3 regions of the Cellulomonas jepli genome follow, and region 1 is predicted to be linked to each of the others. Evidence: riboswitches for the same ligand, from Rfam matches in the RefSeq annotation. Region 1 holds a riboswitch; each other region holds the start of a gene.

What was found. Region 1 has a riboswitch for S-adenosylmethionine ahead of AB6N24_RS06715 (aminotransferase class V-fold PLP-dependent enzyme). Riboswitches for the same ligand answer to the same signal wherever they lie in the genome.
Region 2: it holds a riboswitch for S-adenosylmethionine, as region 1 does, so the genes downstream of both, AB6N24_RS17405 (hypothetical protein) here and AB6N24_RS06715 (aminotransferase class V-fold PLP-dependent enzyme) in region 1, are expected to answer to the same signal.
Region 3: it holds a riboswitch for S-adenosylmethionine, as region 1 does, so the genes downstream of both, AB6N24_RS13575 (methylenetetrahydrofolate reductase) here and AB6N24_RS06715 (aminotransferase class V-fold PLP-dependent enzyme) in region 1, are expected to answer to the same signal.

The regions. Positions count from the first base shown of each region.
Region 1 is NZ_JBFTER010000019.1:11,889-15,063, reverse strand. It holds gene AB6N24_RS06720 (putative bifunctional diguanylate cyclase/phosphodiesterase) at 1-22, shown strand, start outside; gene AB6N24_RS06715 (aminotransferase class V-fold PLP-dependent enzyme) at 202-1,593, opposite strand; SAM riboswitch class IV at 1,632-1,747, opposite strand; SAM riboswitch class I at 1,866-1,966, shown strand; gene AB6N24_RS06710 (DUF1737 domain-containing protein) at 1,971-2,270, shown strand; gene AB6N24_RS06705 (rhodanese-like domain-containing protein) at 2,267-2,692, shown strand; gene AB6N24_RS06700 (O-succinylhomoserine sulfhydrylase) at 2,689-3,175, shown strand, end outside.
Region 2 is NZ_JBFTER010000087.1:3,458-6,632, forward strand. It holds gene AB6N24_RS17400 (hypothetical protein) at 1-687, shown strand, start outside; SAM riboswitch class IV at 886-987, shown strand; gene AB6N24_RS17405 (hypothetical protein) at 1,250-1,957, shown strand; gene AB6N24_RS17410 (TOMM precursor leader peptide-binding protein) at 1,947-3,175, shown strand, end outside; gene AB6N24_RS17415 (YcaO-like family protein) at 3,151-3,175, shown strand, end outside.
Region 3 is NZ_JBFTER010000054.1:25,590-28,764, reverse strand. It holds gene AB6N24_RS13585 (DNA-3-methyladenine glycosylase I) at 1-345, shown strand, start outside; gene AB6N24_RS13580 (histidine phosphatase family protein) at 602-1,261, shown strand; SAM riboswitch class I at 1,497-1,591, shown strand; gene AB6N24_RS13575 (methylenetetrahydrofolate reductase) at 1,659-2,741, shown strand; gene metE (5-methyltetrahydropteroyltriglutamate--homocysteine S-methyltransferase) at 2,755-3,175, shown strand, end outside.

The sequences.
Region 1 (3,175 bases):
CCTGGAGCAGACGCGCGCGTGAGCTCCGGCCGGTCCTCGACCGGTCCCGCGGGGTCGGTCGGTCGGTCGGTCGGTCGGACGTCGTCGGGGGCTGGTCGGGGTCCTCGGCTGCCGCGCCCGACGAGCCGCGTCAGGCGGGCTGGGCGGGCCAGGCTGGTCGGGCGGGCCGGTCGTGCCGGGCGACCGACGGGGCTCGTCCGGTCAGTCGAGCGCCGGACCGCACGCCGCGGCCGTCGCCGCGAGGCCGTCGAGGCCGTGCAGCGGGATGAGCGGGCGGGTGTCCTGCGCGACGACCCAGCAGCCGTCCTGCACCGCGTACCGCGTGCCCGGGCCCTCGGCGAGGTACGCCGCGACCCCGGCGACGAGCCGGTCGACGGCCTCGGACGGCGTGCCCACGCCGACCGACGCGCGGATGGCGCCGTCCGCCGCACCGAGGCGCTGGAGCAGGGGGTGGGCGCAGAACCGCCCGTCGCGCACGCCGATCCCGTGCTCGGCGGCGAGGTAGGCGGCGACGAGGCCCGGGTCGTGCTCGCCGACCGTGAACGTCACGACCCCGACGGGCTCGCCGGAGTCGGGCCAGATGCGCACGACCCGCACCCCGTCGAGCGCAGCGAGGCCGTCGACGAGCCGGGCGCGCAGCGCGGCCTCGTGCTCCTCGAGCGCACCGGCGGGGAGCCCCGCGAGCACCTCGCACGCCTCGGCCAGCGCGATCGCGCCGACCACGTTCGGCGACCCGGCCTCGTGCCGCGCGGGCGCGGGCTGCCAGATCGTGCGGTCCGCGCGCACGTCCCGCACCGCGCCGCCGCCCGCGAGGTACGGCTCGCCCGCGTCGAGCCAGTCGCGCCGGCCCACGAGCGCACCCGCACCGAACGGCGCGTACGTCTTGTGCCCCGAGAACGCGACGTAGTCGGCCCCGGTCGCGGCGAGGTCGAACCCGCGGTGCGGGACGAGCTGCGCGCCGTCGACCACGACCCGCGCACCGGCGGCGTGGGCCAGGCGCACCACCTCGTCGAGCGGCAGCGCCTCGCCCGTGACGTTCGACGCGCCGGTGAGCGCGACGAGCGCGTGCGGCTGCGCGGCGAGCTCGCGGGCCAGCACGTCGAGCGTCTCGGCGACCGTCCCGGCGATCGGCACGACGGTCGACGCGCGGTCCGGGCCCTGGCCCCACGGCAGCAGGTTCGCGTGGTGCTCGACGTCCAGCACGAGCACCCGGCCCGGGGTCCCGTCGGCGCCCGGCGGGACGACGCCCGCGAGCAGGTTGAGGGCGTCGGTCGTGTTCCGGGTGATGATCGCGACGTCGTCCGCGCGGGCCCCGACGAACCGGGCGATCGTCTGCCGGGACGCCTCGTACAGCGCGGTCGACACCTGCGAGAGGTAGCCGGCGCCGCGGTGCACGGACGCGTAGAGCGGCAGGACCTCGGTGACGCGCGCCGCGACGGCCTCGAGCGCGGGGGCGCTCGCCGCGTAGTCGAGGTTGGCGTAGGTGCGGCTCGTGCCGTCGAGCAGGGGCACCTGGGTCCCACCCCCGACGACGGGCAGGAGCCCGTCGAGCGGCGTCGTCGCACAGGCGGTGGCCTCGGTGATCACGGACATGGTGCTCCTCGACAGGTCGGTGGGGACCCGTGGTGAGGACCCCGCGCTTGCCGTCCGCCGATCGGCGGCACGGCCAGGTCGTCACCCGGGGCACCCCACCGCGGAGGAGGGTTGCCGGCCAGCAAGCCGGGGCTTCGTGCTGGCACTCATGACCTGCGTCGAGAATCCCCGGGAGAGCCCGTCGGTGTCAACGGGTGGGCACGGCGTCTCGCATGCCGGACCGCGTGGGGTCGAGGCTTGGACGGCGGCCGGACGTGAGCCTACGATCGCCGTCACCATCCAGAGCGGCCGAGAGATCTGGCTCGACGACGCCGCAGCAACCCGCAGGCACGACGTGCCTGGAGCAGGGTGCTACCGCCAGGACCGATGGAGGCGACATGAGCGACGCACCCGACCCGACGACCGGGACCGGCGGCACCGGCACGCCCGACCCCGCCCCGGACGCCGGCACCCCCGAGCCCGAGCGCCTGCGCTACCGGCTCCTGACCGGGCCCGACGACCGCACGTTCTGCGAGCGCATCAGCGCCGCGCTCGACGAGGGCTACGTGCTGCACGGCGGCCCCGCGGCGACGTTCGACGGGACCCGGGTGATCGTCGCGCAGGCGGTCGTCCTGCCCGACCCCGTCCCCACGTCCGGCCCGGTCCCCGTGCCGCGCGCCCAGGTCCTCCCCGCGTGAGCGCCGGCGGCTACGCGGGTGACCTGACCCCGCAGCAGGCGTGGGAGCTGCTGGAGCACGACGAGCGCGCGCTGCTCGTCGACGTCCGCACCGACGGCGAGTGGGCGACGATCGGCGTCCCCGACACGTCCACCACCGGTCGCCCCGCGGCGTTCGTCGAGTGGGTCGACGGCACCGGCCGGCCCAACCCGGCGTTCGTCGACGAGCTGGACGCGAGCGGCCTCGCACCCGGCGACGAACGGCCCGTGGTGTTCCTGTGCCGCTCGGGCGTCCGCTCGGTCGGCGCCGCGAAGCTCGCCACCGCCGCCGGGCTCGGCCCCGCGTACAACGTGCTCGACGGCTTCGAGGGCGGCGTCGGCCCGGACGGGCAGCGCGGGGCGACCGGCTGGCGCGCCGCCGGCCTGCCCTGGCGGCAGCGGTGAGCGCCCGCCGCACGCCCGGACCGTTCGACTGGGACGACCGCTCCGTCGACCGCAGCACGCTGCGCCCCGACACGCTCGCGGTGCGCGGCGGGCTCGTGCGCACCGAGTTCGGCGAGACGTCCGAGGCGCTGTTCCTGACCCAGGGGTACGTGTACGGGTCGGCCGGCGAGGCCGAGTCGGCGTTCGCCGGCGACGTCGACCGGTTCCTCTACTCGCGCTACTCCAACCCGACGGTCTCGACGTTCGAGGAGCGCCTGCGCCTGCTCGACGGCGCCGAGGCCGCGTACGCCACCGCGACCGGCATGTCCGCGGTCTTCACGGCCCTCGCCGCGCTCGTGCGCTCCGGCTCGCGCGTCGTCGCCTCCCGCGCGCTGTTCGGGTCGACCGTCGTGATCCTCGACGACATCCTCGCGAAGTGGGGCGTGACCACCGAGTACGTCGACGGGCACGTGCTCGCGCAGTGGGAGGAGGCGCTCGCGACCC
Region 2 (3,175 bases), on a different contig from region 1:
AGCACCGCACCGGCGCTGTCGCTCGCGAACCCGACGGGCGCCCAGCTGCGGCTCGAGCCCTCCGACGCGACCGGCTGGACCCCGCAGGTCGGCGAGATCAAGAACACCGCGGCGGGCCCGCTCATCGGTCTGGACCGCGACGGCACCGGCGTCGAGCGCGGCTACCTCGTGACGAACCTCGACCTGCAGGACCTCGTCTCGTACCTGCCGATGATCTACGCGCCCGCGCCCAAGCGGGTGCTGGACACCCGCTCGGCCGCGGGGCGCGCGTCGATCGTCGGCCGCACCGCGGGCGCCCTCGACGCCGGCGGTCGCGTCACCGCCGGCGCGACGATCGACGTCGCGGTGGACGCCGCGACGGGGGACCTCGACGTCGCCAGCATCTTCGTCAACCTGACGGTCACGATGGGTGCCGGGCTCGGCCACGTCACCCTGTTCCCGCACGGCGTCGCTCGCCCCGACACGTCGACGATCAACTTCTACGCGAACCAGGACCTCGCCAACTTCGCGGTCACGGCCGTGGGGATGCTCGAGGGCCGGCCGACGATCCGCCTGTACGTCACGAGCACCGTGCACCTCATCCTCGACGTGACCGCGGTCTACGGCTCCTTCCCGGTCGCCACGACGGGGGCGGGTGCGGCGCGCAGCCCGCTGCTGCCCGAGCTGCGGGTCGACGGCCAGGGCTGACACCGCCGGGTCGGCGCACGGCGCCGGCCCACCCGATCCACCCGACCCCGGGCGCGTCGACGCGCCCGGGGTCGCTTCGTCGTGCCCGGTTCACCGCGCGTGACCGTGGACAGGCAGTCCAGCACCTGAGCATCCCCGCGAAGCGGTCGACCGCTCACGTGGTGCTGTTCTCCGCACCACCGTCCCTGGACCGAGGTAGGTCATGAGCTCCTGCGCGCAGCCTCGGCTGGCGCAACGGCAACCCTCCGCACGGCGGGGTGCCCCGGGCAAGGACCTGGTCGTGGACCCCGACCGCACCTTGAGGAAGCCCGTCGGTCGTTGACCCGCGTGGTGCCCGGGAGAAGCATGGGACCACCACCTGCACCGGCGCACCGCGGCCCCCACGGGCCGACCCGGAGCCTCCGCAGGCGCGACCCGCACACGACCGTGTGCCCGGGGGCTCCGGCGAGACGCCGCGAGCCTCACGCACCGCGCCCCGCGACCCGCCGAGCACGTCATCCGGCCCGCCGCCCGCACGGCGCACCGACCCCGCAGGCGCGTGGATCTCGGAGGGGGAACCACCATGGCAGCCGTCGACACCGTCCAGCACCTCGGAACCGAGCACGGGTACCGGTTCTTCGAGAGCGTCCTCGAGAAGTCCGACGACGCCCGCACCCTGCACGGCGAGCTCACCGCGCTCGGGCTCGAGGCGCAGCCGGAGCGCACCCAGCTGTTCTCCGTGTTCAGCCCGGACAGCCTGCAGTCCATCGCCATCTCGGTCACGCCGTTCAGCAGCAAGGACCAGACCCAGGAGGGCGGGCTGAGCGTGTCCGAGGGTGGGCACGCGCAGGCCGTCGTCGTCGACATCAAGGACCGCACCACGATCGCCGCGTTCGAGCACCTGGCTCTGCAGGACGGCCAGGTGGTCCGCTCGAAGCACGACACCGAGGAGCTGACCCGGGGCCGCGAGGGCGGCAAGGGCCGTGCGTCGGACGGGTACATCCGCGAGCTCGCGGAGCGCGTGGGCAAGGTGCCGGCCGGCCGCCACCTCGTCGAGATCGAGGCCCGTCAGGTGCGATCGCTCGCGAGCGTCTCCTACAACACGCTGCTCGGCGACGACTTCTCCCAGTCGGTGCACGACAAGGAGGAGATCACCGCGCTCCAGGGCAGCACACGGCTCGTCGCCGAGATCGGGCTGTTCGTGCTGTTCCGCACGTCGGGGTCGGCGTGCTGCAGCTGCTCGTGCTCGTGCTGGGGATCGAGCAGCTGCAGCTGCAGCTATGCCGGCTGAGGACGGGGACCGCCCGGTGCGCGCGGACGACCGGCTGCGCGTGCCGGAGCGGTTCACGGTCGTCCCGGCGCCCGACGGGTCGTTCCGCCTGCACTCGCTGACCTTCTCGCTCGAGCTGCGCGGCGGCCGGGGGGACCTGCTCGGGCGCCTGCTCGCGCTGCTCGACCGCGAGCGCTACTGGGCCGAGGTGCTCGCGGCGTTCGAACCGGACGACCGTCCCCGGGTGACCGCGGAGGTCGACGCGCTGCTCGAGCGGGGCGCGCTCGAGGTCGTGCACGACGTGCCCGGGCTGACCGCGGCCGAGCGCCGGCGCCTCGCACCGCAGATCGCGTTCTTCTCCCACTTCGTCGCACCGGAGCGGGAGGGCGCGGCGGACGACGGGACGGGCGAGGTGCTCCCGCGGTCCGGCGAGGAGTACCAGCTCCTGCTGGCCCGGAGCACCGTCGTGGTCGTCGGGCTCGGGGCCACCGGCTCCGCGGTCGTGCGGGCGCTCGCGGTCGCGGGCGTCGGGCGGGTCGTCGTGTGCGACCCCGGCACGGTCGATGCCGGGGACCGGGCCTCGGACGGGCTGCTCGGTGGGGCGCCCGTGGGCGAGCCCCGCGCGGCGGTCGTGCGGCGGCGTGTCGAGGACCTCGGGACCGGGACGTCGGTCGAGCCGGCCGACCGGCCCGGGGACGTCGACGGGTGGGTCCGGCTGCTCGACGGCGCGGGGTGCGCGGCGCTCGCGGAGGACTCCGCCGACCCGCGCACCTACGAGCTGGTCAACGAGGCGGCGCTCGTCACGGGTACCCCGTGGTCGAGCGCGCGCCCGGCCGGCTTCGAGGTCCACGTGGGCCCGACGGTGCTCCCGCACGAGACCGCGTGCTGGACGTGCTTCGAGCTCCGTCGCCGCAGCAACGTCCCGGACCTCGCCGAGCTCGACCTCGTGGACCGGCACTCGCGGGTCGCCGGACTACGGCCGGAGCACCTGCTCGTGAGCCCGGCGGCGGCGCTCCTCGCGCTCGAGGTCGTCAAGGTCGTGACGCTGTTCACGGCGCCTGCGTCCTACGCGCACCTGCTGAGCCTGAGCCTCGTGAGCGGGACGACGCGGCTCCACCCGGTGCTGCGCGTCCCGCGGTGCCCCGCCTGTGGGCGCCCGGCGCAGGCCCGGCCGACCATCCACGTGTGGCAGCGCAGCGCGGGGGAGGACGCCCGTGACCGGGACGCTGTCGCACGCTG
Region 3 (3,175 bases), on a different contig from region 1:
GACGTCACCCGGCTCCTGGCCGACGCGGGGATCGTGCGCAACCGGGCCAAGATCGAGGCCACGATCGCCAACGCCCGCGCCGTCCTCGCGCTGCACGAGGCCGGGCGCACGCTCGACGAGGTCGTCTGGTCGTTCGCCCCGGCCGACGCCGTCGCCGGGTCGCGCCAGCGCCCCGCGACCTGGAGCGACGTGCCCGCGCAGACCGACGAGTCCAAGGCGCTGGCCCGCGAGCTCAAGCGCCTGGGCTTCCGGTTCCTCGGCCCGACGACCGTGTACGCGGCGATGCAGGCGTGCGGCCTGGTCGACGACCACCTCGCGGGCTGCCCGGTCGTCGCGGGGCGCTGAGCGAGGTCAGCCACGGCCACGGGAGCGCGGCGCGCGGTAGGCGGCGCGCGGCACTGGGCACGTGGCACGTGGCACGTGGCACGTGGGACGTCGCACGTCGGACGTCGGACGCGAGCCGCGTCGTCGTTGGTCGTTGGTGGTTGCCCGCTGGCCGCTGGCCGCTGGCACATCGTCGCCTGTTCGTCACGCCGGCGTCGTCCGCCCGACACACGTGCTCCCTAGCGTCGGACCGACAACGAGAGAGAGCGGGGCACCGATGACCCTCACGCTGACGCTCGTCCGCCACGGGCGCACCTACTTCAACGCACGCCGGATCATGCAGGGACGCTGCGACTCGCCGCTCACGCGGGACGGTCGTGCGGGCGTCCGCACGACCGCCCGGCACCTCGCCGGCACGCCGTTCACCGCAGCGTGGTCCTCGCCCTCGGGGCGGGCCGTCGCGACCGCCGTCGAGCTGCTCCGCCACCACCCCGACGTCCGCCTGCGCACCGACCCCGGGCTGCTCGAGTACAGCTTCGGCATCTACGAGCGGAAGCACGAGGGCGTGCTCGACGACGTCGTCGCGTGGCCCGAGCTCGTCACGGAGGTCCTCGCGGGCCGCCACCCCGGGCTGCCGGGCGGCGAGCCCGGTGCGGAGTTCATGCACCGGACCCGGGACGTGTTCGCGCGGATCGCCGCCCAGCACGGCGACGGCGGGCACGTGCTCGTCGTCGGGCACGGGCTCGCGCTCGGCGCCTACCTGGCGACGGTCGACGAGGTGGGTCTCGTGCCGCTGCCGAACGCGTCCGTCTCGACGGTCGAGGTGGAGCCCGACGGCGCGGCGCGGCTGACGAGCGTCGCCGTCGACGTCGCCGGACAGGGGCACATCGCGGCCCGCCCGATGCGCACGCCGACCCCGGTGGCCTCGATCGCCTGACCCGGAGCCGCACGACCTGGACCGGCCCACCGGGCACCCCCTGGCCTGCACGTCGCCCGTCCCGCACCTCGCCCGACCCGCACCTCGCCCGACCCGCACGGCCCCCGAGCCAGCCGCACGCCCCCTCGTCGCGTCCCGGGCGCTCGCCGTCGCGGGCGTACCTCCGAGCGTGGACGGCCTCATCTCGGTTGGTGAGAGGCATTGCTCAGCATGCGGGACCAGCCCTATGCTCGGCTCACCATCCAGAGCGGCCGAGAGTCCTGGCTCGTCGACGCCGCAGCAACCCCCCTCTCACGAGGGTGTGGGTGCTTCCGCCAGGTTCGATGGAGTTGACGATGACGTGCACGTCCCCGTGTCCGCGACCCTCCCGGGCGGCCACCCCGCGACGGACCGCCTCATGAGCGCCCCCGTGACCGACGCCGCGCCCGACGCACCCCCCGTCCCGCGCGACGCCCCGACCGGCGACTCCCTGCGCACGGCCCCGGGTGCGCGCGACGTGCTCGCGCCGGTCGACCGGCCGACGGTCTCGTTCGAGCTGTTCCCGCCCCGCAACCCGGACGCCGCCCCGAAGCTGTGGGCGACGATCCAGGCGCTCGGCGAGACCCGCCCCGACTTCGTCTCCGTGACCTACGGGGCAGCGGGCAAGACGCGCACCACCACGCGCGGGCTCGTCCGCCGCCTGCTGCGCGAGACGTCGCTCAACCCGATCGCGCACCTGACGTGCGTCGGGACCTCGCGCGCCGAGGTCACCGCGGTCGTCGAGGAGTTCCTCGACGAGGGTGTCCGGTCGTTCCTCGCGCTGCGCGGGGACCCGCCCGCCGACCAGGCCGACTGGCGCCCGCACCCCGACGGCCTCGAGACCGCGAGCGAGCTCGTCGCGCTGCTCCGCGAGATCGAGGAGCGTCGGTGCCGGCAGAGCCTCGCGCAGAAGGTCCGCGCGACCGTGCGTCCCCTGTCGATCGCCGTCGCCGCGTTCCCGCGCGGCAACGCGGGCACGGGCAGCACGCGCGCGCAGGACGTCGCGGCGCTGCTCGCCAAGCAGGAGGCCGGGGCCGACTTCGCGATCACGCAGGTCTTCTACGACGCGGGCAGCTATCTCGAGCTCGTCGCCGAGGCGCGTGAGGCCGGCGTCACGATCCCGATCATCCCCGGCATCATCCCGACGACCGACCCCGCCCGGCTCCTGCGGGTCGAGGCGCTCACCGGCGTCCCGGTCCCCCGGCCGCTGCTCGAGCGGCTCGGCTCGGTCGACGACGACGCCGAGCGGCACCGGGTCGGCATCCGCGCGAGCGTCGACCTCGTGAACGCCGTGCTCGACGGCGGCGCCCCGGGCGTCCACGTCTACACCTACAACACCCACCACGCCGCGCTGGACCTGCTCGAGGGTGCACACCTCGGCGGCGGAGCTCCGACAGCTCCCGACCGGACCCCCAGGCCGCAGGCCGGCTCACCCAGCCCCGTCCCCGCCCCCACGAACTGATCGAGGACCCACGATGACGAGCACCACCCCCGCGTCCGCGCTGCCCGAGTTCCCCGCCGGGACGATCCTCGGCTACCCGCGCATCGGTCCCCGCCGCGAGCTCAAGAAGGCCATCGAGGCGTTCTGGGCCGGCAAGACGTCCGCCGAGGAGGTCGAGGCGGTCGCCGCCGACCTGCGCAAGCGCACCCGCACGCACCTCGCCGGCCTGGGCCTGCGCACCGACGTGCCCGCGATCCCGAGCGCGTTCTCGTTCTACGACCAGGTGCTCGACGCGACGAACCTCGTGGGCGCCGTCCCGGCCCGCTTCGCCGACCTCGTCGACGCCGAGGGTCGCCTCGACCTCGCGGGCTACTCGACGGTCGCCCGCGGCCGCGGCGAGGACCTGCCCCTCGAGATGACCAAGTGGTTCGACACGAACTACCACTACCTCGTCC